Regions from separate parts of the Sporosarcina sp. FSL K6-1540 genome, predicted to be linked through region 2. Evidence: a T-box and tRNA genes for the amino acid it is inferred to sense, from the RefSeq annotation. Region 2 holds a T-box; the other holds one or more tRNA genes.
The links. A T-box is a leader RNA that pairs with one kind of tRNA and senses whether it is charged. The one in region 2 lies ahead of argS (arginine--tRNA ligase), so its partner is inferred to be a tRNA-Arg.
Positions count from the first base shown of each region.

Region 1: it encodes a tRNA-Arg, which carries the amino acid that the T-box ahead of argS (arginine--tRNA ligase) is inferred to sense. The anticodon was not compared.

Region 1 covers NZ_CP152018.1:2,709,171-2,712,415, forward strand. The annotation lists rRNA gene MKY15_RS12735 (23S ribosomal RNA) at 1-497, shown strand, start outside; rRNA gene rrf (5S ribosomal RNA) at 651-766, shown strand; tRNA gene MKY15_RS12745 (tRNA-Val) at 833-908, shown strand; tRNA gene MKY15_RS12750 (tRNA-Thr) at 933-1,008, shown strand; tRNA gene MKY15_RS12755 (tRNA-Lys) at 1,015-1,090, shown strand; tRNA gene MKY15_RS12760 (tRNA-Leu) at 1,121-1,202, shown strand; tRNA gene MKY15_RS12765 (tRNA-Gly) at 1,211-1,285, shown strand; tRNA gene MKY15_RS12770 (tRNA-Leu) at 1,293-1,378, shown strand; tRNA gene MKY15_RS12775 (tRNA-Arg) at 1,400-1,476, shown strand; tRNA gene MKY15_RS12780 (tRNA-Pro) at 1,503-1,579, shown strand; tRNA gene MKY15_RS12785 (tRNA-Ala) at 1,661-1,736, shown strand; tRNA gene MKY15_RS12790 (tRNA-Met) at 1,759-1,832, shown strand; tRNA gene MKY15_RS12795 (tRNA-Ile) at 1,840-1,916, shown strand; tRNA gene MKY15_RS12800 (tRNA-Ser) at 1,934-2,026, shown strand; tRNA gene MKY15_RS12805 (tRNA-Met) at 2,069-2,143, shown strand; tRNA gene MKY15_RS12810 (tRNA-Asp) at 2,147-2,222, shown strand; tRNA gene MKY15_RS12815 (tRNA-Phe) at 2,282-2,357, shown strand; tRNA gene MKY15_RS12820 (tRNA-Gly) at 2,365-2,438, shown strand; tRNA gene MKY15_RS12825 (tRNA-Ile) at 2,443-2,519, shown strand; tRNA gene MKY15_RS12830 (tRNA-Asn) at 2,521-2,595, shown strand; tRNA gene MKY15_RS12835 (tRNA-Ser) at 2,605-2,695, shown strand; tRNA gene MKY15_RS12840 (tRNA-Glu) at 2,706-2,777, shown strand.
Region 2 covers NZ_CP152018.1:1,291,742-1,294,986, forward strand. The annotation lists gene MKY15_RS05685 (ribonucleoside-diphosphate reductase subunit alpha) at 1-352, opposite strand, end outside; T-box leader at 908-1,111, shown strand; gene argS (arginine--tRNA ligase) at 1,174-2,838, shown strand.

The sequences.
Region 1 (3,245 bases), 1.4 Mb from region 2:
CCGCATGGAAGGGCCATCGCTCAACGGATAAAAGCTACCCCGGGGATAACAGGCTTATCTCCCCCAAGAGTCCACATCGACGGGGAGGTTTGGCACCTCGATGTCGGCTCATCGCATCCTGGGGCTGTAGTCGGTCCCAAGGGTTGGGCTGTTCGCCCATTAAAGCGGTACGCGAGCTGGGTTCAGAACGTCGTGAGACAGTTCGGTCCCTATCCGTCGCGGGCGCAGGAAATTTGAGAGGAGCTGTCCTTAGTACGAGAGGACCGGGATGGACATACCTCTGGTGTACCAGTTGTCTTGCCAAAGGCATCGCTGGGTAGCTATGTATGGACGGGATAAATGCTGAAAGCATCTAAGCATGAAGCCCCCCTCGAGATGAGATTTCCCATTACGCAAGTAAGTAAGATCCCTCAAAGAAGATGAGGTTGATAGGTCTGGGGTGGAAGCACGGCGACGTGTGGAGCTGACGGATACTAATCGATCGAGGACTTAACCAATTTTGAAAAGGGCTTGATTACCCTGATTCTGTGTAGCACAATGTCTGTTTTATTCAGTTTTGAGCGAATAAGTACCGTTCATAAAAAAAGTACTTGCAATTAATTAGATGATATGTTATAATAATTATTGTCTTTGAGAAAAGATCATACAAGTCTGGTGACGATTGCGAAGAGGTCACACCCGTTCCCATCCCGAACACGGAAGTTAAGCTCTTCAGCGCCGATGGTAGTTGGGGGTTTCCCCCTGTGAGAGTAGGACGTCGCCGGTCTTGTAACAATTATTACATAGGTTTATGAATAGGACGAACAACTGAAGTTTGTCGCACTTATACCCAGGAGGATTAGCTCAGCTGGGAGAGCACCTGCCTTACAAGCAGGGGGTCGGCGGTTCGAGCCCGTCATCCTCCACCATTTTATTTATAATGAAAACTATTAGCCGGAGTAGCTCAACTGGTAGAGCAACTGACTTGTAATCAGTAGGTTGAGGGTTCAAGTCCTTTCTCCGGCACCACTTTTCGAGCCATTAGCTCAGTTGGTAGAGCATCTGACTTTTAATCAGAGGGTCGCAGGTTCGAATCCTGCATGGCTCACCATTTTTATGACTTAGTGTCATAATTTATATTGCGGGTATGGCGGAACTGGCAGACGCGCTAGACTTAGGATCTAGTGCCTTCGGGCGTGGGGGTTCGACTCCCTTTACCCGCACTTATAATGCGGAAGTAGTTCAGTGGTAGAATACGACCTTGCCAAGGTCGGGGTCGCGGGTTCGAATCCCGTCTTCCGCTCCATATTTTTGCCGGGGTGGCGGAACTGGCAGACGCACAGGACTTAAAATCCTGCGGTAGGTGACTACCGTACCGGTTCGATTCCGGTTCTCGGCATTAATAACTTTTCACTTATATGCGCTCGTAGCTCAATTGGATAGAGCACCTGACTACGGATCAGGAGGTTGTGGATTCGACTTCTGCCGGGCGCACCATTATGTTTTTAAACTTTATAATTCTTCGGGACGTAGCTCAGCTTGGTAGAGCACTTGGTTTGGGACCAAGGGGTCGCAGGTTCGAATCCTGTCTTCCCGACCATTAAGATTTTTAAGCAGATTCGCCGCTTAAAGAATATACCATTTTAAGTAGATTTGTGCTTTAATAATTGCCAGCTATAATGGGGCCTTAGCTCAGCTGGGAGAGCGCCTGCCTTGCACGCAGGAGGTCAGCGGTTCGATCCCGCTAGGCTCCACCAACACAATTTTAATAAAGATCCTGGCGGCGTAGCTCAGCTGGCTAGAGCGTACGGTTCATACCCGTGAGGTCGGGGGTTCGATCCCCTCTGCCGCCATCTTAAAGGACCTTTAGCTCAGTTGGTTAGAGCAGACGGCTCATAACCGTCCGGTCGCAGGTTCGAGTCCTGCAAGGTCCACCACTATTATATACAGCCATGGAGGTATACCCAAGCCCGGCTGAAGGGATCGGTCTTGAAAACCGACAGGGGAGTCAAATCCCGCGGGGGTTCGAATCCCTCTACCTCCTCCATTTTTAACTAGTGGTGAAATTAAATAGTACTTATATTGTTGTCGCGGGGTGGAGAAGTGGTATCTCGTCGGGCTCATAACCCGAAGGTCACAGGTTCAAATCCTGTCCCCGCAACCAAATGGTCCCGTGGTGTAGCGGTTAACATGCCTGCCTGTCACGCAGGAGATCGCCGGTTCGATCCCGGTCGGGACCGCCATTTTTATTAATACTATAAGGTTTAGAATAAGTTAACGACTTAATGTAAACTAAATACGTGGCTCAGTAGCTCAGTCGGTAGAGCAAAGGACTGAAAATCCTTGTGTCGGCGGTTCGATTCCGTCCTGAGCCACCATTGTTATGCGAGTGTAGTTTAGTGGTAAAACCTCAGCCTTCCAAGCTGATGATGAGGGTTCGATTCCCTTCACTCGCTCCAAAAAGGGCCTATAGCTCAGCTGGTTAGAGCGCACGCCTGATAAGCGTGAGGTCGATGGTTCGAGTCCATTTAGGCCCACCATTCCGCAGTAGCTCAGTGGTAGAGCAATCGGCTGTTAACCGATCGGTCGTAGGTTCGAGTCCTACCTGCGGAGCCATTTATATATGGGGAAGTACTCAAGCGGCTCAAGAGGTGCCCCTGCTAAGGGTATAGATCGCGAAAGCGGTGCGAGGGTTCGAATCCCTCCTTCTCCGCCATATATAATTTGGCCCCTTGGTCAAGCGGTTAAGACACCGCCCTTTCACGGCGGTATCACGGGTTCGAATCCCGTAGGGGTCATACATAAAAGTAGCTTTACAAGTTCTTAATGAACTTGTAAAGCTACTTTTTAATTTGTTTATATATAGTTTTCTAGTTCACTTAAATTCTCACTATATATGTTGAATTAAAGAATCCCATTGAATCTACTGTGGCGCTCAATAAGGAGAGAGTTATAATTCGGGGTGTGGATTGTAGAACGCTTGACGCTTTGGGGATGCCTTTCACCGTAAGCCTGGATATCGCTTCGCATCCAGTCTAACGGCTTCGGCGACCCCTTTGCCGCGCCTGCACTAGGGTGTTCATTATCGAGAGAAATGTGATTTTGAGATGTATATGCCGAGATTATTAGGTGATTACTAGTTGATACTACTTATATTCAAGAAAGACGTACTCCAGGTTGCAGATTTCATCACAGATAATGAAATGCTCTTTCTCATATAGACCATCCAGCGTCGAAGCGATATTGGTAGGAGTTCTGTTTCATTC
Region 2 (3,245 bases):
GTGAATACTTTTCAGTTAAGACGGGTGTGTATAATCCCTGCTCGACTAGACGGGCAACGTTTTCAGCAAAATCCGTATAGACCTTTGCACCGCGAAGCTGAGCTTGACGATTGTAAACATCACGTAAGTGAATTCGGGCCGCAACGAAAGTCCAGTACGTCGATACCTCATCGATATTGCTGAGCGTTTCTAGAATCATCGCTTTTGTCCATTCTGATGCGCTTGCTCCAGGATGACGCTCATTCCATTTTTCACTTGCAGCAAATAATGGACGAATCTTCTCCCCACCAAACTCGTTCTGTAAGTCTTCCAATAGCATCTGCGTACTCGTCTTAGTAATATTCATTGTCATTTTCATCGGCTCCTTTATCAAACCTAATTTTTCTATTTCCAATAAAAAACGATAATCCCACCTTTTTCAGGCAGATCCATCGTTTATGAGTTTTATTTACTGAGGGATAATTTGTTGGCTGTAGTTAGGTAGTCAAGAACTTATTTGACACTCTAAATTCCTATTTGTCAACAATACAGCTTTCGTTCAATTTCGCCACTAACACTATATGTAGTGTCTTAATCATTATACTTACCCTAACATGTTGTGGTCTAATCGTAAATAGGGAAAAAGTTTACTTGCCCTACCATCAATAACTTATCCACATATCCACAGTCATTTTCTCGTGTCGCTTTGACCGTCATCATCGTCATTCTTGCAAATGATACACAAGTTATAAACATTAATTTAAAATCTAAAAAAATATCCTTTTTTCCCGATGTCGGTTCTATTTTGTCATTCAGCACTAAATGCAGTGTTCTACACATAGTTTAGAAGTTAACTCCAAACAGTTTTCACTTGTGAATTATTGTTACTTTCAATTGACAGCCAATCACCATTTTGATACATTCAACTACAACATCTGTGATGAAGAGAGTAGCAATGATTTCTTTTTCAGCGAACTGGGGAAGGTGGAAGCCCGGTAAAGAATACTTGTGAACCGCACTTCGGAGATGCTTTTCCAAGCGTTTTAGAAAAGCCGGTGTCTCGCCGTTATGAGGAAGTGGCCCTATACGGGCAATTTGAGTGGTACCGCGGAAGTAAGCTTTCGTCTCATTAATTTGAGATGAGGGCTTTTTTTTACGCTTTTTTAGTTCAATCAACCAAAAGGAGTGTTGACAATGAAAATGGATGTCTTGCAAGTGCTGCAACAATTTAGTCCGATTCCATTGGATGAAAACATGCTAGAAAAGCCTGTCCATGCACATTTAGGCGATTTGGCTTTACCATGCTTCCCATTCGCAAAGGAACTTAGAAAATCGCCTGTTGTCATTGCCAATGAAATCGCCCTGGCAATCGAACATCCGCTAATTCGTAAAGCAGAAGCCGTCAACGGATATGTGAATATCTTTCTGAACCGTACTACAATTACCAGTGCCCTACTGCAGAAAATTCTGGATCCATCCGTTTCCTATGGGTCATCTAATGAAGGAAATGGCGGGATTGTCACAATCGATTTATCTTCCCCCAACATTGCCAAACCATTTTCCATGGGGCATTTGCGCTCCACCGTCATCGGAAATTCGATTGCACTACTACTCGAAAAGAATGGTTTTAAGACCGTAAAAATCAATTACATCGGAGATTGGGGCACACAGTTTGGCAAGCTACTGACAGCCTACCGGAAATGGGGCAACGAACAAGAGGTCCAGCAAGCTCCAATCCAGACGTTGTTAAAACTGTACATCCGATTCCATGAAGAAGCAGAGCACAATGATTCGCTTAACGCTGAAGGCAGAGCAGCATTCAAATCCCTGGAAGACGGTGATAAGGAAGCACTGGCTTTATGGAAGTGGTTCAAAACGGAATCCCTCAAGGAATTTCAACGCATTTATGATTTGCTGGGTATTACCTTTGATTCCTATAACGGCGAGGCCTACTATAATGACAAGATGGAACCCATCGTTAAGGAAATAGCAGATAAAGGACTCTTAATAGAATCAAATGGTGCACTCGTGGTTGAACTGGGTGAGGATATGCCACCTTGTTTGATTATGAAATCAGATGGCGCGACGTTATACGCCACACGCGATTTAACCGCTGCAATCGATAGAAAAGAAACGTATGATTTCGTGAAATCTCTCTATGTCGTTGGAAATGAACAAAGTCTCCACTTCACACAATTCAAGAAAGTACTCGGTAAAGTGGGCTACGAGTGGGCAGACGATATCCAGCACATTCCTTTCGGTCTCATATTAAAAGCCGGAAAAAAGATGTCCACCCGCAAAGGGAAAATTGTTTTGCTAGAGCAAGTTTTGAATGAGGCGATTTCACTTGCACAGTCGACAATTGAAACGAAGAATCCAAACTTAGCGAATAAAGCGCAAGTCGCTGAAGAAGTTGGCGTCGGTGCCATCATTTTCGGTGACCTGAAACAACATCGCAAACACGATATCGAATTTAACTTAGAAACAATGCTCCAGACAGAAGGTGAAACCGGTCCCTACGTCCAATATGCTTTCGCACGGGCCAAATCAGTGTTAAGAAAAGCTGGTGACATACAGCCGTATAGCGTGGATGACGTCAATGATTTCGAATGGGCAATCATTCGAGCATTGGAGCAATTCCCACAAACAGTCAAGCGCGCTGCGGATGATTTAGATCCTTCCATCATCGCAAAATATGCAATCGATCTCGCTCAAACGTTTAGCTCGTTTTACGGGAATGTCAAAGTGCTTTCCGATGCTGATCATCTGCCATACAGAATTGCGCTGATCACGAGTACGGCGATTGTCTTGAAAGAGGCGTTACGATTGTTAGGTATGAAGGCACCTGAGGAAATGTGATTGGAAATAAATCATACCGAAGTCAACAGGTCCGTTCAGCGGTAAAAAAAACAGCAAAAAGCGCTAGTGAAAACGCCAAACATTTACGTTTGGCGTTTTCACTAGCGCGATCCATTAAATCCTCTTGTTGATTTCTTGTTCTTTGTTCAACTAACTATCATTAGTTGGGCTAGAATGGATTTTCTCCTTTAATAAAAGGAATAAAGACGACGTAAGCCGAGACAATAAAAAGTACCCAAAAAACCTTGGATTTCATACGTTTTTTAAACAAGTGGTTATTTTTATTTGTAAATAGCACACGGATTGTTGTATAGACAAAATACAAAAGATACGACAACCCGAACCAATTAACCCATACGTTCCCCATAAAACTAATCCCGAATTTTTCATAAATTACTCCTAATACA